Regions from separate parts of the Virgibacillus salinus genome, predicted to be linked through region 2. Evidence: a T-box and tRNA genes for the amino acid it is inferred to sense, from the RefSeq annotation. Region 2 holds a T-box; the other holds one or more tRNA genes.

Evidence for each region. A T-box is a leader RNA that pairs with one kind of tRNA and senses whether it is charged. The one in region 2 lies ahead of trpS (tryptophan--tRNA ligase), so its partner is inferred to be a tRNA-Trp.
Region 1: it has a tRNA-Trp gene. The T-box ahead of trpS (tryptophan--tRNA ligase) is inferred to sense a tRNA for this amino acid. The anticodon was not compared.

The regions. Positions count from the first base shown of each region.
Region 1 covers NZ_FNKD01000003.1:378-10,443, forward strand. Annotated here, with positions in the region: tRNA gene BLS02_RS11795 (tRNA-Ser) at 1-46, shown strand, start outside; tRNA gene BLS02_RS11800 (tRNA-Glu) at 58-132, shown strand; tRNA gene BLS02_RS11805 (tRNA-Val) at 140-215, shown strand; tRNA gene BLS02_RS11810 (tRNA-Met) at 396-472, shown strand; tRNA gene BLS02_RS11815 (tRNA-Asp) at 575-651, shown strand; tRNA gene BLS02_RS11820 (tRNA-Phe) at 683-758, shown strand; tRNA gene BLS02_RS11825 (tRNA-Tyr) at 780-864, shown strand; tRNA gene BLS02_RS11830 (tRNA-Trp) at 883-956, shown strand; tRNA gene BLS02_RS11835 (tRNA-His) at 970-1,045, shown strand; tRNA gene BLS02_RS11840 (tRNA-Gln) at 1,062-1,136, shown strand; tRNA gene BLS02_RS11845 (tRNA-Gly) at 1,141-1,215, shown strand; tRNA gene BLS02_RS11850 (tRNA-Cys) at 1,228-1,301, shown strand; tRNA gene BLS02_RS11855 (tRNA-Leu) at 1,308-1,390, shown strand; gene BLS02_RS11860 (MarR family winged helix-turn-helix transcriptional regulator) at 1,660-2,100, opposite strand; gene BLS02_RS11865 (glutathione peroxidase) at 2,121-2,597, opposite strand; gene BLS02_RS11870 (DUF4317 domain-containing protein) at 3,037-4,230, shown strand; gene BLS02_RS11875 (NAD-dependent epimerase/dehydratase family protein) at 4,504-5,652, shown strand; gene BLS02_RS11880 (glycosyltransferase family 4 protein) at 5,670-6,806, shown strand; gene BLS02_RS11885 (GtrA family protein) at 6,851-7,294, shown strand; gene BLS02_RS11890 (sensor domain-containing protein) at 7,537-9,228, shown strand; gene BLS02_RS11895 (cation diffusion facilitator family transporter) at 9,577-10,066, shown strand, end outside.
Region 2 covers NZ_FNKD01000003.1:418,052-428,708, reverse strand. Annotated here, with positions in the region: gene BLS02_RS14175 (class I adenylate-forming enzyme family protein) at 1-388, opposite strand, end outside; gene fabF (beta-ketoacyl-ACP synthase II) at 523-1,752, opposite strand; T-box leader at 1,979-2,153, shown strand; gene trpS (tryptophan--tRNA ligase) at 2,209-3,204, shown strand; gene BLS02_RS14160 (YjbA family protein) at 3,401-4,162, opposite strand; gene BLS02_RS14155 (YuzI family membrane protein) at 4,263-4,469, opposite strand; gene fabF (beta-ketoacyl-ACP synthase II) at 4,757-5,995, opposite strand; gene BLS02_RS14145 (beta-ketoacyl-ACP synthase III) at 6,025-6,963, opposite strand; gene BLS02_RS14140 (BMP family ABC transporter substrate-binding protein) at 7,055-8,032, opposite strand; gene BLS02_RS14135 (hypothetical protein) at 8,120-8,689, opposite strand; gene BLS02_RS14130 (DUF2929 family protein) at 8,817-8,996, shown strand; gene BLS02_RS14125 (hypothetical protein) at 9,133-9,483, opposite strand; gene BLS02_RS14120 (undecaprenyl-diphosphate phosphatase) at 9,577-10,401, shown strand; gene BLS02_RS14115 (YrhK family protein) at 10,456-10,657, shown strand, end outside.

The DNA.
Region 1 (10,066 bases), 420 kb from region 2:
GGCCGTTATCGCGGCCTCGAGGGTTCGAATCCCTCGCTCTCCGCCATTTATATTTTTGGCCCGTTGGTCAAGCGGTTAAGACACCGCCCTTTCACGGCGGTAACACGGGTTCGAGTCCCGTACGGGTCACCACTAATATGGAGGATTAGCTCAGCTGGGAGAGCACCTGCCTTACAAGCAGGGGGTCGCAGGTTCGAGCCCTGCATCCTCCACCATTTTAGACGAAAGTTCAAAGTTAATACTATCTCATATCGCGGGGTGGAGCAAAGCCGTAAGCATCATTGAATAACCTCAATGTAGGCTTTGTGAGGAGTGTAGCATCACTGAATCATCTTGCAACACGACGAACAGTTCTATTCAAGTTATAGAAGTATTAATTTAATATTAATTCATATCGCGGGGTGGAGCAGTCTGGTAGCTCGTTGGGCTCATAACCCAAAGGTCGCAAGTTCAAATCTTGCCCCCGCAACCAATTTTATTCAGATTACTACGTCGAATTTACTTCGTTGCTAATTGAAAGTAATAGTGTGCTTTGACTGCCAACAATTTAAGCATATCTGCATTTTACATATTTGGTCCGGTAGTTCAGTTGGTTAGAATGCCTGCCTGTCACGCAGGAGGTCGCGGGTTCGAGTCCCGTCCGGACCGCCATTTAAATCTATAGCAATAGCATATATATATTGGCTCTGTAGCTCAGTCGGTAGAGCAAAGGACTGAAAATCCTTGTGTCGGCGGTTCGATTCCGTCCGGAGCCACCATTTTTGCATTTACATTTATATGGAGGGGTAGCGAAGTGGCTAAACGCGGCGGACTGTAAATCCGCTCCCTCAGGGTTCGGGAGTTCGAATCTCTCCCCCTCCACCATATATTTTTTTAACAAGTAGGGGTATAGTTTAATGGTAAAACGAAGGTCTCCAAAACCTTTGATGTGGGTTCGATTCCTACTACCCCTGCCATTATTTTATTATGGCGGTCGTGGCGAAGTGGTTAACGCACCGGATTGTGGCTCCGGCATTCGTGGGTTCGATCCCCACCGGTCGCCCCATAAATTTCAATCTTATTGGGCTATAGCCAAGCGGTAAGGCATCGGGTTTTGATCCCGTGATTCCCAGGTTCGAATCCTGGTAGCCCAGCCATTATGCGGAAGTAGTTCAGTGGTAGAACACCACCTTGCCAAGGTGGGGGTCGCGGGTTCGAATCCCGTCTTCCGCTCCATTACTTCGTTTTGGCGGTATAGCCAAGTGGTAAGGCAGAGGTCTGCAAAACCTTTATCACCGGTTCAAATCCGGTTACCGCCTCCAACATATGCCGGTGTGGCGGAATTGGCAGACGCGCATGACTCAAAATCATGTTCCCTCTGGGAGTGTCGGTTCGAACCCGACCACCGGTATCTATAAGAAATATATAATTGAATTAAAAAATGATAGGAATACCTATAAATGTTGAAACACCAATGTTTGTAGGTGTTTTTTTGTTTTGGAATAAAGGGTAGAAAGGTAAGTTTTGAAATTATATTAAACAATTTTAACACAGTAGCATCTGTTACTAAGATTGTTGCCCAGGGTTTCTGAGTGTAAAAAAATTATAGGGGATCAGACTCTTCATTTGGACAGTTGTCCGCTGAATGATTTGATCCCCTATTTACACTTTCTTAAAGAACTATCGATTATTTCGGTTCATCAGTTTGTCATGAAGAACCTTTAACTGACTCATCAATTGTTCGTATTCATATAACTCGATATTGCATGTATTTACTTCGCTTGCAATGGATTGATTGATGGCATCTTTTTCTTCTATAGCTTTTGGCTGAACAAAAACATAAACTTTTCGCTCATCGCTATTGGTACGCTCTTTTTTAACCCAACCATTTGCTTCCATTCTTTTGATCATGGGGGTTAATGTTCCAGTACCTAAATTTAATCGTTCACCCATTTCCTTGACTGTAAGCCCGTCTTTCTCCCATAGCGCTAATAAGACTAAGTATTGAGGATAGGTAATACCAAAGGGATGAAGTACTTTTGAATATAACTTAGTAAATTGACTACTTGTCTCATAAATTGCAAAACAAAGCTGATTATCTAGTGTTAAAAAATCCTCCAAATAACTCATCCCCTTTGAAATTATAATTGTTTCATAATATCTTTTTCTATTTTCCCTGGTTTTGTTGTAGGTGCATAGCGCTCAACTACGTGTCCATTTCGATCGATTAGGAATTTTGTGAAGTTCCATTTGATATCTTTTGAAAGGAGGCCACCTTTTTCTGATTTTAAGTACCTGTATAAAGGATCCTCATTTTCACCGTTAACATCAATCTTGCCAAACATCGGAAACGTTACTCCAAAATTTAGTTGGCAGAACTCCGTAGTTTCCTCAATATTATCAAATTCCTGGTTGTTAAATTGGCCGCATGGAAATCCTAATATCTCTAACCCCTGATCCTTATAATTGTCATACATTTCTTGAATCTCCTTAAATTGATTATTTAATCCACATTTACTAGCAGTATTCACAATAAGTAGAGGCTTTCCTTCTAATTCCTTTAAAGATTGCTCGGATCCATTTGTCTTCTTAACGGTGAAGTCATAAACTGTTGTCATCATGATTCCTCCTATTTTTAAATTAATCGTGTACGATTTAATCATACACGATTAATATTCGAAACTCAATGATGTGTCTTTAAGGAGAGAAAGCATTTTATTCCAAGGCTCTTTTTGTTTAGCTTTTTGTCCTATTTTGATAAATTCGACGTAACTACATTTGATTATCACTTTGAACTGTCAAGAAAACGCGTTCACTCTCAACGTACGATTATAAGAGTGATAACAGATCCGAAAATAATTGTTTTTATTTATATAGGGATTAAGGTAGCATTATTATGGTTTAAGTAAATGAAGTGCTGAAGGGTGTATTAGACATCTGCATTTCTAGTAGTTAAGGGAGAAATGAGTAGGCGGAAACAAGTACATCTATGATAAAATGAAAGAATGTGTGCATAATGCTGCACATGCTGATAATGAACATAGGAGTGGAATAAGATTGAACAAACAAGACATAGCAAGTATTCGTAAACAATTCAAATTAAATAATGACTTATTAAAAATTAACGAAATCTTTAATGTGTATATAATGAAAGAGTCTAGTGAAATATATCATCATCAAAGTTTATCATTTGAACTATTGGAAGATGAACAGAAAGAGTTGTTTATGGATAACTTTAAAAAAGTACTATCAGGCCAGTTGGATGAAAAATTATTCGAATTAAAATTCCAGCGCGATGTGGAAAATAACAGTCAGCTAATTCTTCACCAGGGTTTATTAAGTAATGATACAGAGGAATGGAAGGGTCAAATGCTTCATATTGTAGAAAAAATGCTGAAGGATAAGCAATATGAAATGGATATTGTCGTAACCTTTATTCGGGGAGAATATATGAAACCGATGAAGAACATGAGCGACGAGTCAGAAGAAAGTGAACGTGATACGGTATATTCCCATCCTTTTATTTTATGCAGTATGAATAAAACGCAAGATCCAAAAAAGGAATTACTGTTTGACTATGTCGAAAAGGAGTTTAAGTATAATATTGTCGTAGATCCGATTATCAATCTGAAGGCTCCAATATCAGGATTCCTATTCCCTTCAATTACGGATAATGCTGCAGATGTTAACCACGTGCTGTATTCGGCAGGGAAGAAAAATGAACTTAATTATCATTTCATCGAGGAAGTTTTAAATGCGGAAGAAAAAATGACTGCTGCACAGGATAAAATTGTTTTTGAGGAAATTGTAAAAAATGTAGCTGGTGATCAAAAAATCAACACTTCCACACTTTCAAATGTATACGATGAGATTCATCGTGTCGTGGAAGAGAATGAAGAGGAAGAGATACCGAAATTAGACTACAAAGATGTCGAAAAAGTTTTGAAAAGCAGTGGGATAGAAGATGTTAATTCGGATAAAGTAGAAACTGCTTTTAAAACTGTGACTGATGATGAATCATATGAGTTTAAAGCGAATAACATTGTACCTAAATATAATTCAAAGTCTATTAAAATAGAGACGAAACTAGCTAATATCTCCATCAGTCCACAAGACTTAAGATATGTACGTCAAGTTCATTTCAGCGGAAAGCGTTTCTTAATGATGGAAGTGGAGGAAAACACGGTGATTGAAGGCTTTGAAATGATTCCAGAAGCTTTATTTGAAAAAGCAAAAGATAATACAGAGTGACTTCTGGAAAAGAGATAATAATGATCTTTAAATTTGACTTTTATTTTGTATTTTACTCCTGAAAATAGGAAACCTATTACGGAAATAATATTTTTTGCAGTTTTTCCAAGGCAACTATTATCACATCATTTGTAATAATACTCATAACATGATAATTTTTAAAAGGATAGATATGCTTGCGAAAACTGTTTTGGTATGATTATTCTATCGTTACCTGAATATAGAAGTAGGAGCATACAACATACGAATACTTTAAAAAGAGGAGAAAATCTTATGAAAATTATAGTAGCTGGAGGAGATGGCTTTTGTGGCTGGCCGACCGCCTTGTATTTATCAAAACAGGGGCATGATGTAGCCATTATTGATAATATGGTCAGAAGAAAGTGGGATAATGAACTGCACTCGAACTCCATTACTCCTATTGCAACACTTGAAGAACGAGTAGCAAAATGGAAAGAGCTTACCGGCAAAGAAATTCGGGTATATGATGGAGACTTGACGCATTATGATTTTTTACGTGAAGTTTTAAAAAAGGAGCAGCCTGATGCGTTTGCTCATTTTGCTGAACAGCGGTCTGCACCATATTCTATGATCGATAGGGAACATGCTGTGTTTACGCAAAACAATAATGTAACAGGAACGTTAAACGTATTGTATGGTATAAAAGAAATTGTTCCTGATTGCCATTTAATTAAATTGGGTACAATGGGTGAATATGGTACACCTAATATTGAAATAGAAGAAGGGTATATCGAGATAGAACATAAAGGAAGAAAAGATGTTCTTCCTTTCCCGAAACAGCCAGGTTCTTTTTATCACCTGTCGAAGGTTCATGACAGCCATAATATAACGTTCGCATGTAAAATTTGGGGAATAAGAGCAACTGATTTAAACCAGGGAGTTGTTTATGGATTAGATACAGATGAAACGCAAATGGATCCAGTTTTATCTAACCGCCTGGACTATGATGGGGTATTTGGTACTGCATTGAATCGTTTCATTATCCAGTCAACTATTGGCCATGATATTACAGTTTACGGAAAAGGCGGACAAACACGTGGCTTTTTAAACATTAAGGATACCGTACGCTGTATAGAGATCGCAGCGAATAATCCAGCTGATCGAGGAGAGTTCCGAGTGTTTAACCAATTTACAGAGGAGTTTTCTGTATTGGATCTGGCTAATAAAGTTGAGAAGGTTGCACAAGAAGAAGGCTTTGAAACAACAATTGCGCATCTTGACAACCCAAGAGTTGAATTGGAAGAGCATTTCTTCCATGCAGAAAATACAAAGCTTCGAGACCTTGGTTTGGAACCTAATTTACTGACTGATGATGTAATTCGTGGAATTCTTAAAACAGTAGTAAATCATAAAGAACGAGTAATTAAAGAAAACGTACTGCCACAAGTATCCTGGAAATAAACAAGGAAGTGTCACCTATGAAAATTGCTATCGTAACTGAAACTTTTCTGCCATCAACTGATGGAGTTGTTACCAGATTAAAAGCATGTATTCGCTACTTCTTAAAAGAAGGACATGATGTTAGAGTAATAGCACCAGATCTTGGTGTTTATGAATTTGAAGGAGCAAAAATAGATGGGGTGCCAGCGCGGACCCTTCCTTTTTATCGCTCCAAAAAATTTGCCCTTCCTAATCGAAAAGTTAGTGGTCTGTTGAAAGAATACGATCCTGATATTGTTCATGTGGTAAATCCGGCTATTCTTGGTTTATCTGGTGTATACTACTCTAAAAAGCTTGGATATCCAATGATTGCTTCTTATCACACAAATGTAGCGCAATATTTGGATTACTATAAAGTCTCTCTTTTCAAGGGATTAGTATGGTGGTACTTTCGAAAGCTGCATAATAAGGCGGAGTTAAATCTCTGTACTTCAAATACAGTTAAGGAAGAGTTAGTAGGACACGGATTTCAAAATGTACATGTCTGGAAGCGTGGTGTAGATACGGAGTTGTTTCATCCTAATAAGTATGACAATGAAATGCGGGACAGACTATCAAATGGCCATCCTGAGAAAAAGCTGTTATTGTATGTTGGCAGACTTGCTCCAGAGAAAGAAATAGAGAAAATAAAGTCAGTACTGAAAGCATCTGATGAATTTGTCCTTGCTATTGTAGGGGATGGTCCGCATAGGCGCGAGTTGGAAAAACATTTCGCTGGTACTAGTACAGTATTTACTGGTTTATTACATGGTGATGAACTTGCTAAGGCTTATGCTTCATCAGATGTCTTTGTATTTCCATCGACTACTGAAACGCTTGGTCTCGTAATTACGGAAGCAATGGCTTCTGGGCTGCCACTTGTAGCAGCTGAAAGTGGACCAACTTGTGAACAAATAGAAAATAATCATACCGGCTTGCTGTACAACCCTGATAAGCAAGATGATTTCACAACAACATTGCTTAAGTTTGAAGATGAAACATTAAGAAAGCGGTTGGCAAAAGCAGCTCATAAAGAAATTTCAGAAATGGGTTGGGAGGCTCAATCCAAACAAGTGCTTGATTACTATGAAGAAATAGTCAGTGTAGTTGAAGAAAAGAGTAATAAAGCAAACTGACATATAAATCTCCAATTCTTAAACCGCTTAAATAGAGGAGTCCCATGACACAGAACAAAAAAAATAAAGGCCCATTTCAATTTCTGCAGTTTAGTGTAATTGGGGTTTCGAATGCAGGGATTGATATTGGGACACTAAACTTATTGCTATTATTATTCCACACAGATGAAAGAGGCTTGCTTCTGCTTTTTAATACCATCGCCTACACACTAGCTGTAGCTAATAGCTATTTTTGGAATGCTAGCTTTACATTTCAACACGCAGCTAAAGGCAGTAATCGACAGCGAATTCTTTTCATTGTGCAAGGCATAGTGAGCTTAGGTGTTAATAACCTTGTGTTTATTGCATCCAATACCCTACTGGAAAGTTTCGGTGTCCCTAATTGGCTGCGATACAATGTTGCCAAGGGTCTGGCTATGCTCCTTTCATTTATTGCAAGCTTTTTTATGATTAAATATTTTGTGTTTAAGAAATCGAAAAAGAACTGAGCTACTAGAAATAGAGGCTCAGTTCTTTTTTGATTTCGTTTAATATATAGAAAATATAAATATCGATAAAATATAATCCACTAATTTCAGAATTTATGGGTGAAAATAATAAAAAATGTTAAAAAATAGTATAAAAGGACTAGAAAAATTTTATATAGAGTATATAATGAAATTAACATAATTAATTTAAATAATTAAATTTTACATAATAGTAATAATTCTGTGGAAAGGAGGAGATTAATATGAGCTATGATAAATCCTTATTTTTCAATGATGTTTTGATGAACGGAATTAAAGAGATGGTTTTTATTATTGCGATAGACAATAATCGTGATTTTTGTTATGAATTTCTTAATAACGCGGCAATTAAACAAACGATTCTTACGGATAAGGTTATTGGACGAACAATTCAGGATGTTTATCCCCAAAAGACAGCGAATTTTTTGATAGAGAAGTATACAACAGCTATCGAATTAAAAGATGGATTATCATACGAAGATTTTTACGAGGCGCCATCAGGTATTAAATATTCAGAAACGACATTGACTCCTTTATGCGATAATGATGGTATTTGCACACATATTGTTGCTCTGGTAAAGGATATTACCCGGCGAAGGATGACTGAGTTTGAAATTCAAAAGTCGAAAAACGATTTGTACCGCAATAAGCAAAAATATCGATCCCTTTATGATTATAATTTAGATGCTATATTTTCCCTCAGTCTTACAGGAAACATCCAAAATGGTAATAGTGCAGTAGAATCAGTTTTTGGCTACAATGCCAAAGAAATGAAGAACTCTCCTTTCACTGAATTATTTGCTTCAAAAGATAAAGATTTAGCTAGTAAAAATTTTCGTAATGTAATAAAAGGAATTCCACAAGAACATCAGTTGACTATACTTAATAAATCAAATGAAATGGTAGAGGTTATTGTTAAGCTTACTCCTATCATTATAAATGATGATATAGTTGGCATATATGGCATTTTTAAAGATATTAATGAACAAATACAACTGGGCAGAAAGTATAAAGAAAGCGAAGATCAATTTCGAATAATTACAGAGAACTCGAATGATTTAATAACAATGATTGATAATCAAGGTGAAATTGTATACGTCTCGCCTTCTTACAAAGAAGTCTTGGACTATGAAGAAAATGAATATATTAACAAACCTTTTTTGCATAATGTACACACAGATGATCGGGGACGATTGCAGGAATCGTTTATAGAATCAATTCGGAATAAAACAACGTGGAAGGAACAATTTAGACAGAAACATGGAGATGGTGATTACATCTGGTCGGAATTACTTGGCTCTCCTGTTTATGATGATGAAAATCAGTTTACACATATGGTAGTGGTATCAAGAAATATTACACTCCGAAAAGATTATGAACAGCAGTTACAGCATATGGCATATCATGATCCATTAACCGGATTGCCGAATCGCCGTTATTTTGTCAAACAATTAACAGAGCATATAGAGAGAATAAAAGATACTGATCAACGACTGGCGTTAATTATGATGGATCTTGATAAATTTAAATTGATTAATGATAAAATGGGGCACAGTATTGGAGATCAGGTAATTCAGGAATTTGGATTGAGGATTAGTAAGGTAATTCGTGATGAGGATTTACTTGCACGCTTAGGTGGAGACGAATTCACTTTATTGGTACCTAATATCACTTCCACTAATGATGTTCTTGAAATAGCTAATCGAATTATCAACATAATGAACGAGCCTTGGTGTGTTGAAAATTATGATTTTGGGATAACAACAAGCCTAGGTATTGTTGTTTCATCATCGAAAGCTCCTGAAAATGCCAGTGAGATGCTAAAGTATGCGGATAAAGAGCTTTATGAAGCAAAAAAGGCAGGAAGAAATGACTATAGATTATATGATTTCATGCAGAATTCACTTGTGAACTAGAAAAAAAGCTTAACCAATACACTGGTTAAGCTTTTTTGTGGCCAAGTCTTTAATGAGGAGGCTGTGCCCATGCCCATGGATAATAAGACACTGCAAAAGCGCTAGCTTGAGCAGATGTCGCATTGGCACCCGGAGCGGTGAAAGCGAAGTATTCTGCCGGAACGAATCTAGGCACTCAATATCATCAGAACGAGACAATAGCACAAAAGAAAATCTCATTACGTTGCAGTTTATAGAAATAACGACAAATTGCTAGAGAACAGCAATAGTTTAGACGATGAAAATAATGTATAGAATTACTATATAATAAGCAACATAGATAATGATAAACATTCAGGAGGAACGAATATGGGATTTATGGAGCGTATGAAAAAAGGAAATACATCCTCTGGTCTGGCAGCTTTAGGTAATGCATTTTTAGCTCTAATAAAAGGTGTGGCTGCTTTTTTTAGTGGAAATGGTGCTATGTTTGCTACAACAATGCATTCACTGGCGGATTCCGTTAACCAGGGATTTGTTTTTTTTGGTAGTGTTCTTGCGGAATCACCTCCATCCGATCGATTTCCGACTGGGTTTGGAAGGGTAATCAATATATTTTGTATGGTTGCCGTCATTGTTGTTTCGGTATTGGCGTACGAAACACTAAAAGAAGGATGGCATCTTTTCCAACATCCGAAAGGGTCAGGAAACTTGTGGTTAAATATAGGAGTTCTAATAGCATCTCTTGTAATTGATGGTGCTATTTTAATAAAAGCTATGAAGGAAATTATTAAGGAATCTAAAGGAGAACAATCTGGCTGGTTAATAACTTCTGCATTTAAAAGTGCTGGAAAGGCAT
Region 2 (10,657 bases):
GGGTATCTGACTGAGAAATTATATATCTCAATTCATCCTTCGTAAGCATCCCATTGATTGGAATAAATACTGCTCCAACTAGAGAAGAGGCAATCATCAATGATGGGAAGGTGGAATCATTATCCATTAAAATCGCCAAATGATCTCTTCGCTTCACCCCTAGTTTTATAAATGCCTTTGCATATTGAACTGCCCTGTCCCAGACTTCTCCATATGTAACTACTTCATTATTTATGTAGATATAAGGTCTATCTTTATATTGAATACATGCTTTTGAAAAGTGTCTTGCAATTGTATCCCGCGGCCATACCGGAAAACGTTCCTCTAGTGCCTTTCGTCTTACTGAAACACTCTGACTTAGAGTCGTTTGATTTGATATTGAAGACATTCATACTCCTCCTTCATGTTTTTATGAAAATATCACAAACTTTTAGAAGCAAACATCATTAGAAAACTTGGCTTATCGCCAAGTGCCTTAATATAGATAAGCCTCAGTTGCACTTATGCAGTAAGACAAAAGAGTTAGCCCTTCTTAAAAGCAATCACAGCATTATGACCGCCAAATCCGAAACCATTGGATAAAGCAATAGTAATGTTACCTTTCACAGCTTTATTTCCTACATAATCCAAGTCACATTCTGGATCTGGACTTTCCAGGTTAATTGTCGGCGGAAAAATATTTTCTGCCATACTTTTCAGTGTAATCACGGCCTCAATAGCTCCTGCTGCACCAAACAAGTGACCTGTCATGGATTTCGTAGAACTGACTTTGAGATGTTGCGCATGTTCCCCAAATGCTTCTTTAATCGCTTTTGTCTCGGAAATGTCACCCGCCGGAGTACTTGTCCCATGGGCATTGATATAGTCCACATCTTCCGGCTGAATCTGTGCCCGCTCGATTGCCAGCTTCATCGCTTTTACAGCCCCCTGATAATTCGGCGCTGTAATATGGTATGCATCTGTTGTACTTCCAAAACCGATAATTTCACCAAGTATAGGTGCACTACGATTCTTTGCATGTTCATATTCTTCCAAAAATAAAACACCTGCTCCCTCTGACATAACAAAGCCGTCACGGTTAAGGTCAAATGGACGAGAAGCCGTTTCAGGTGTATCATTTTTAGTTGACATTGCACGCATTTTTGAAAACCCGGCAAAATAAAGTGGTGTAATGGTAGCCTCTGCCCCACCTGCTAAAATTGCATCTGAATATCCATGAGCTATATTTAAATAAGCTTCTCCAATAGCATGATTGCTCGTCGCACAGGCAGAAACTGTTGCAAAACTAGGTCCACGAAACCCTGTCTTAATCGCAACTAATCCCGAAGCTATATTATTTATAGACGTTGGGATTAAGAATGGGGACACCCGTTTGGCTCCTTTTTCCAGCATTGTTTTATGATTATGTAATAGAGTTTGCAGACCTCCAGCACCGGAGCCAATATAAATTCCAACTCGATCCTTATCCACCGCATCCAAATTTATTTTTGACTGTTCTAATGCTTGCATTGCAGCAGCATACCCATATTGTGTGAACAAATCATACTGTTTTATTTCCTTAGATTCAAGGTACTTCTCCCCATGAAAATCATCTATGTAACCCGCAATTTTTGTGTTAATATCCTCATATTCCTCGGATTCCAGTCGCTTAACACCGGACTTTCCCTTCTTTATGTTATCCCAAAGGGTTTCTGTATCATTTCCCAATGGTGAAATAACACCCGTCCCTGTAATCACAACTCTACGTTTCAAGCTTATTCTTCCTTTCAACAATCTTTAAGATTAGTGCTCAATTTATACCTGTATTTTATCATAATTAGAATTATTATGTTAATTTGTTAAACGGCTTCCTGTACTTTTCTGAAATTCTTTTACTAAAAATAAATTGTCCCATCATCTACTTCCTGTAAATATACCAGTTGATCAATGAGACTTGATTTTCTCCTCTATCTTCATATATAATAAAGCAAAATTAATACACTTAGCGTTGACAAAGATAAAGTACAATTACCCGCTGGATTTTTAGAGAGCTTGTGGCTGGTGGAAACAAGTACCACGGTGAATTGGAATTGGACTTTCGAGCTAATTTAACAGTAAGTGATCCTGCACATGTAGGATAATCAGGGTGGCACCGCGGTTCATTCGTCCCTTTTCGATAGGGATAAATGGGCTTTTTTTAATGGAAAAAAATATATTGGAGTGTGGAAAATGAAAACAATATTTTCTGGAATTCAACCGAGTGGAACATTAACGATTGGTAATTATTTAGGTGCAATTCAGCAATTTGTAGAGTTTCAGGAGGATCACGATTGCTACTTTTGTATTGTGGATGAGCATGCAATAACCGTACCTCAGGATCGACTGAAGCTAAGACAAAACATTCGTTCACTAGCAGCTTTATACCTTGCAGCTGGAATTAATTCGGATAAATCAACCTTGTTTATTCAATCAGAAGTTCCAGCACATACACAGCTGGGCTGGATGCTGCAGTCCATCAGCTATATCGGTGAGCTGGAGCGGATGACACAGTTTAAAGATAAATCAGCAGGTAAAGAAACCGTTTCATCTTCATTACTAACATACCCTCCTCTTATGGCTGCGGATATTTTGTTATATAAGACAGATATTGTCCCTGTTGGTGATGATCAAAAACAGCATCTTGAGCTGACACGAAATCTGGCACAACGTTTCAATAATAAATTCAATGACATATTCACGATACCTGAAGTCCACATACCTAAAGTCGGGGCCCGCATTATGTCATTGCAGGAACCAACAAGTAAAATGAGTAAGTCAGATGAAAATGAAAAATCATTTATTTCCATGCTTGATGAACCGAAGAAAATTGAGAAAAAAATTAAAAGTGCTATCACTGACTCAGAGGGCATTGTGAAGTTTGATAAAGAAAATAAACCTGGCGTTTCTAACCTGATGACTATTTACGCTAGTTGTAGTGGTAAATCAGTAGAAGCTATCGAAGCTGCTTATGCAGGTAAAGGATATGGTGAATTTAAGCAGGACGTTGCGAATGCTATTGTGGATGTACTGAAACCTATTCAGGAGCGCTACAACGAGTTAATCAATTCAGAAGCATTGGATGAGATTTTAGATAAAGGGGCAGAAAAGGCTTCATTAACAGCTAATAAATCATTAGCAAAAGCTAAAAAAGCAATGGGATTAGGACGCGTGAAGAAAAAGCGTTAAATGGAGAGGGTGCTCCGATTTTATTTAATCGGAGCACCCCTTATTTTTCGTGAAAGGTGAACTTTATCGTTTTCTTGTCGAACTTTATCTATTCCGAGTTTAACTTCCATCAATTCTGAGGTGGCTTTATCGATTCTGTGTCGAACTTTATCGTTTCAGCTATATCCGCCGTGAATTCGACGAGCCCGCCAATGCTCTACTTCTGCTTCGATGTATTTTGCTCAGGCGCTTGTTCAAGCTCCCACATTCTTTCCAGAAATGGCTGTCCTTTAATCATCTTGCTGCACAATTCTTCATGCCCAATACTCCACCCTTGCTTAACACCCTCATAAAGTGCTTCCCACACTTTATCCTCGTTCATATACCGAATATAAGGGTATTTTTTCGGATCCCATTCGGTCAGCCAGTAGCGAAGCTCTTCCAGGTTATTTGCAGTTCTCAATTGATCAAGGGCAATCATCAACAATTGCTTGAGCTGCCTTTCTCTGCGTGTCAATCCATGAACAAGTTCTGGAGCCATCGAAAGCATATGATATTCTTTTTCGACGATTTCTCCTTCAAATTTAAACGATTCTGGTTTGGTGGTTTTAATCATATCAAACACAAGCTGCTCTTGACGTGGAATAAGTCTGCTTTTACGAATAGGTATCCGATAGCCTATTGAATCAAAAGCAATAATATCCTTGCCATCGGTAACAACACATGCGTAATCAAGTACCGTTCTCTCCTGGCCTTTGCGGACATAGGCACGTTTGTGAATCATATCAAGAAGTCCTTTAGGTAAATCATGCATGTCATTTTCTATGTAGTTATAAAGCACTTCAGATATGTATAGTAGTGGAACCTGATCTAACAGCTCTATCCCGTCTTCTTTTCGCCACTCATGAAAATAGCAAACACTATAGCCATTTTCTTCACCTTCAAACCAATTAACCCAAACATCGTGTAAATACAACATATACAACCCTCGCTTCTTTGCACTTTGTCTTTTTCTAAAATGAAATCATTTAAAATACATTATGACCATCATGCAAAAAAATATTCGATTTGCGAGAAGTTTACATATTGTGAGGGTATCGAAAAAGTGCAATTGCCATTAATATAAAGCCTATTGGTAAAAAATAACATTCCAACCGTCCTGTGATGAAAATTAAATAATCCCCCCAAGAAATCCCAGAAGGCAGGAAATTCATATATGCTATCGTTGTTACCCCACCTGTAACAGCCAGTCCAAAGCCTATCAAAAATAAAAAGACAGTCCCCATTTTTTCCACCACCCATGCTTGTCCAGTGCATTTATTTTATTTTATGCATGGGCAATGGAATACATGAATAGCTGTAAGCAGAGCGAAGTGATACAACTCTTGTACGACTATTCGCGGTCCGGCCACTCCACACGCTTCCCCCTGCCAAATCTCAGAAACTTGGCATTCGTTAAAGGTATTCTTATGAAATCGTAAATTGCTTTCTTAAAACCTCCAGTAAAAAGTATTTATAGTTTCTAAACCGCCATAAAAAAGGCTGACCTCCTCAGGCCAGCCTCTTGCTTAGACTAGTTAAACTTTTTAAAAATTAACGAAACATTATGTCCACCAAATCCAAGTGAATTACTCATCACGACGTTGACATCCTGTTTCCGAGATCCGTTGGTAACATAATCAAGATCACAATCCGGGTCTGGTGTTTCATAGTTCATTGTCCCAGGGATTTGACCGTCCGCAATCGATTTAATAGATATGACTGATTCAATACCACCAGCTGCACCTAACAAATGCCCTGTGACCCCTTTGGTCGACGATATTGGCAGTTTAGAAGCATATTCATCAAAAACCGTTTTGATTGCTACTGTTTCAAACTTATCATTAAGATGTGTACTTGTTCCATGTGCATTCACATAGTCGACATCTGAAGGGGAAATTCCTGCATCCTCAATTGCATGCTGCATGGCACGTGCAGCCCCTTCACCATTCTCTGCTGGAGCAGTAATGTGATACGCATCACCTGTTGCACCATAGCCAACAATCTCACCGTAAATGTGCGCACCACGCTCTTGTGCAGATTCTAGTGTTTCTAAAATTAGAATACCTGCTCCTTCACCCATTACAAATCCATCACGATCTAAATCAAATGGGCGGCTTGCTTTTTTTGGATCTTCATTTGTTGATAATGCTTTTGCCGAAGAAAAACCCGCAAATGCCATATTTGTAATCGGTGCTTCGGTTCCGCCTGCGATGATATAGTCAGCATCACCGCGCTCAATAGCCTTAAAGGCATCACCAATTGAATTTGCGCCTGATGCACATGCTGTTACAGTACATGAGTTAATTCCTTTTGCACCAAACTGGATTGATACTTGACCTGCTGCCATATCCGGAATCATCATTGGCACGAAGAAAGGACTCACACGACGATATCCTTTTTCCAAAAACTTCGTATGCTGATCTTCTAATGTTCCCATACCACCAATGCCAGACCCAATCCAAACTCCAACTCGATTAGCATTGTTTTCATCGATTGTAAGATTTGCATCGTCAATTGCCATTTTAGAAGCAGCCACAGCATATTGTGTAAACAAATCCATCTTTCTTGCATCTTTTTTCTCCATGAAAAGTGTTGGATCAAAATCCTTCACTTCTGCAGCTACATGTGCGGGAAAATCATCTTTATTAAGTCTAGTTATATAATCAATTCCAGAATTCCCTGCGACAACGTTATCCCACATTGTCTGTACATCATTTCCTACGGGGGAAACTGATCCGAGTCCTGTTATAACTACTCTTCTTTCCTCCATTGCGTATTCCTCCTATGACGTAAACTAAGTTATTTGCCCCAGCGAAGCGCAATAGCACCCCACGTTAATCCTCCGCCAAAGCCAACTAAAACGACTAAATCATCATCTTTTATCTTACCACTCTTTACACCTTCAGATAAAGCTATCGGAATAGAAGCAGACGAATTATTTCCATATCGTTTAATGGAAGTCGCCATTTTTTCTTCTGAAATTCCTAATTTTTCCCGGGCCGCTTCCATGATTCTAATATTCGCCTGGTGTGGTACTAAATAATCAACATCTTCTTTGTTGTATCCAGCTTGCTCAACGACATTTACCGACGAATCCGGCATTTGTCGCACAGCAAATTTAAATACTTCTCTACCATTCATCATAAGGTGATCCTCATCATTTTGGTATAATTCTTTTCCGCCTGAACCATCTGCTCCAAGTTCAAAGGACAGAATTCCTTTACCTTCTGAAACCGGTCCTACTACTGCCGCGCCAGCTCCATCACCAAAAAGCACACATGTATTACGGTCTGACCAATCGGTAATTTTAGATAGCTTTTCTGCACCAACTACTAAAATGTTTTTATAGGCATTTGTTTCGATAAACTGTTTAGCTGTAACTACCCCGTACATAAATCCTGAACAAGCTGCACTTATGTCCATTGCCGCAGCTTTACGTGCTCCTAATCTGTCCTGGATCATACATGATACTGATGGAAACGGTGTATCTGGTGTTACAGTAGCAACAAGTATTAAATCAATATCTTCTGCCTTTACATTTGACTCTTTCAATGCTTCCTGTGCTGCAAAAAAGGCCATATCTGAAGTATTTATATCATCACTTGCTATTCTGCGTTCTTCAATACCAGTTCTTGTTCTTATCCATTCATCGTTTGTGTCAACAATTTTTTCCATATCTTTATTCGTCACTACGTTGGTTGGGACGTAATGTCCAGTGCCTAAAAGACCAACATTCATATTTTCATCCCCTTATAACTAATGTTAATATCAAATCTTATGACTTGGTACTAATTTTAATGCATTCTTTCCCAATGTGCAAGAAAAAGAATTAATCTGACTCTTGTTCATTCGGTAATAATCCAGTTTCCTTATATTCCTCAACTGCTTCCTTCATCTTATCCTTAAATTCCTCAGGGACATCCGGGCTATATTTTCCCAAAGAGATAACTTCATCCTTAAAATCAAACGTTAACACCCCACCACGAAGCTCTCCCTCATCAAATTTTTCCGCAGTAAGAACATATAATTTTTCAACATGCTGGATTGTACTTGTCAAAACTGTATTTTCAGCGATATATGATTGATCTGAAACATATCCAATAGCATACAAGTCATCTTCACTTGCCTGTTTAATAATAGAAGCACTAAACATATCTCCAGTTGGATAGAATACATCCACATTTTTGTTCTGCATGTGTTCATACTTTTCCAATGCAAGTTGACTTTCATTCCAGTTGTTTACATAACTTAAGTGTACCTCAACTTCTTGGTTCTGGTATTTTGCCCCTTCATAAAAACCCTCTATCTCAGGCTGCCATTCAAACGCTCCAACAACCCCTACATTATCCGTTTCGGTCATCCTTGCTGCAATCATTCCACCAAAAAACCCCATGGCATGTGAGTTGAAATTCAGACTCGTCAAATCTTCATCAAACTGACCACCGTTAAAATAGACAAAATGAACATCTGGGTATGCTGTTGAAATATCTTTAAAGTGTTTCCCATATGTACTGCTATGTCCAAATATAAGATTTACCCCTTGATTAACCAGTTCATCAACTGCCTCGTTAACTTCCTGTTCGGTTTGAATACCTTCTTTGAAAAAAACATCAACATTAAACTCTTCCTCTATTTCAAGTAATCCTTGATACCCCTTTTTCCCCCATGGCTGATCGTGAATAGATGTTTCAACCAGCATTCCTGCCTTCTGCAATTTACCTTGATCAAAATAATTTGAACATCCCGATAAAATCATAAATATAATAGCTGTTAATATAACAATGGAAACTTTTTTCAACGCGCGCACTCCAATCCGGATTGATGATTGCTTGTCTGTATTTTAACCATAAACTACAACTTGAAAAATGCTAATTACCTGTTAATACTCAGGATATTAATAAACGTCTTCAAATTTCTCATAGTGCTTTATAACCATTTTTAGATTTTCTTCTATAGTTCTATTGTTTCGAATATAGACGGAATTTTCAAGTTTTATCTCCTCACTTTGTTTATTATTTATTGATTTAACTTCTAAGATTTCTGGTAATTGAGACGACTTTATCCACTGGGTAAGGCTTTTCATAAAGTCTCCTATATAAATTGCTTCATTCAAAAAAATATCCGAATCAAACGGTATAAATGAGTTATTATGATACATTCCATTAATTTTCATAGGCATCCATTCACCAAAAAGTATTGGAAGTTTAATTAAATGGCTTGTATTCTGTTGAAGTGTTAAATCAAGTTGATTTTCTGTGATTTTAATTGAACTATCGTACGTTGCATCCCTTTTATAAGAAAATATATGCTGGAATGATGAATTTCTTCCCACAAACATTGATAGGTGCTTTTTTTTATCTGAGGAGAGATCGTCAATTCCATCTACTTTATAACCATTTTCCAGTAAACAATTAACAATATGAAAACCAACCCATTGAAAACAGTTCTCTACTAAAAATAACATGAATATCCATCCTTCACTTTTATTCTTAACTAATAAATACTTTTATTTTTTATGTGGATTTGATAAACTATATGAGGAAAGTTTCACGAATCAGTACTTGTCGTAAATAAAAAAAGAGGTGTAAATTATGCGGTTTCTACTTCCATTAGTTTGGGCACTTTTAATTAGTGGTGTTATTTCATACGTTTTAAGTAGTATGGCTGGCAACCCATTCAATTTGATGAACACAGTTATACTTGCCGTAATCGTTACAATTGCTATCAGCATTTTGGGTGAAGGTGCTTTAAAAAGTGAAAGTGAACAATAATATAATTTAAAATTTATTAGAAAACTTGGCATTAACTAGGCTTTTATGGCGAGTGTCATAATTGTACTTAAGCAGTCATTTAAACTGTTGAAATGAACCCTTGCCTTCAAGGTGACGAATGGCAAGGGTTTTTGTTTTAATACCAGGGTAATACACTTAATGCAGTAAGTGCTGCCAAAGGTAAGATAAGTCGTCTGAATCTTCTTCTAGGATAACCGAACCCATAACCATAGCCATAACCGGGATACCCGACCCCATAACCATAGCCGGGATACCCGAAACCAAATTGGCGCTGTTGTTGGTCAGACGGGTATGCATTTGCATGCTGCTCATCTCCTTGCCCTATTGGAACTGCAACATATACATATTCATCATCAAGACCTGTTATGATGCCATCTACTTTTGTTCCATCATTCATTTCAACCAGTACATAAGAATGCATATGATTCTTACATAATTCATACATTTGTTGATAATTCTGATTCATATTTTCAACCTCCTCACCAACTAGACTATTCAATTGCCTATAGGTTGGTGACTTGTTATGGTTGAAAATCCATCTTCGTTTGGGGGAAACACAATGGAAGTAATTAATTCGCTTTGGGTATTAATAAAATATACTTTTTTAGGATTGATACAAGGTTTTACTGAGCCTATTCCGATTTCATCAAGCGGCCATCTTGTTATTTTACGCGAGCTATTTGGTGTAACCGAGGTAACAGGGCTATCGTTCGAAATACTGGTTAACTTTGGCTCACTTATTGCTGTCCTTGTTATTTATCGAAAAGATATATATCGGTTGGTTGAAAATGGGGTTCGGTATATTTCAACGAAGGATAACGCTGCAAAAAGTGATTTTCAATTTATCCTGTTTCTCATTATTGCAACGATTCCAACTGGTATTCTTGGTGTATTATTTGAAGATTATATTGAAGAAGAGTTAAGCACAGTATCCGTAATCGGTTATACACTACTTATAACTGGACTTGCTTTATGGATCATTCGCAATTTACGTGGCAATAAGAATGATGGTGATATAACCATAAAGGACGCAATTATTGTTGGTTTAGCTCAATCTGTTGCTCTAATACCAGGGATTAGCCGTTCAGGTGCAACGATTGTCGCAGCAATGCTTGTTGGCATGAAATCAGAAACAGCTTTACGTTTTTCATTCCTGCTTTATATTCCAGTAAGTTTAGGAATAACGGTTATGTCTGCCGGTGAAATTCTTGGAGATGATAACATAAGCGTACTAGCGATACCTTATATCCTGGCATTTGCAGCATCACTTGTTGCCTCCTATTATTCATTACGCTGGTTTATGAATGTAATGGCACGCGGAAACCTTAAATACTTCGCATTCTATTGCTTTATCGTAGGTATACTTGTCATTCTCTTCCTATAATTATGTTTTGCTGATCCCTCCAATTGGGTATTTAAACCCTATGGAGGGATTTTTATGGCTTTTATAAAAGATGAAAAAAATTTCCTGGATATCCATCTCGGTACCTATGAACTTTCATTTAACAAAAAATACCGACTGATATCTTTATTAAATGACTTCACACTTGGGCTTTGGTTTCTTATTGGAAGTGTGTTTTTTCTTTTTGAACCTTTAAAAACTGCAGGCGCCATTTTATTTATCGTGGGCAGTGCGCAAC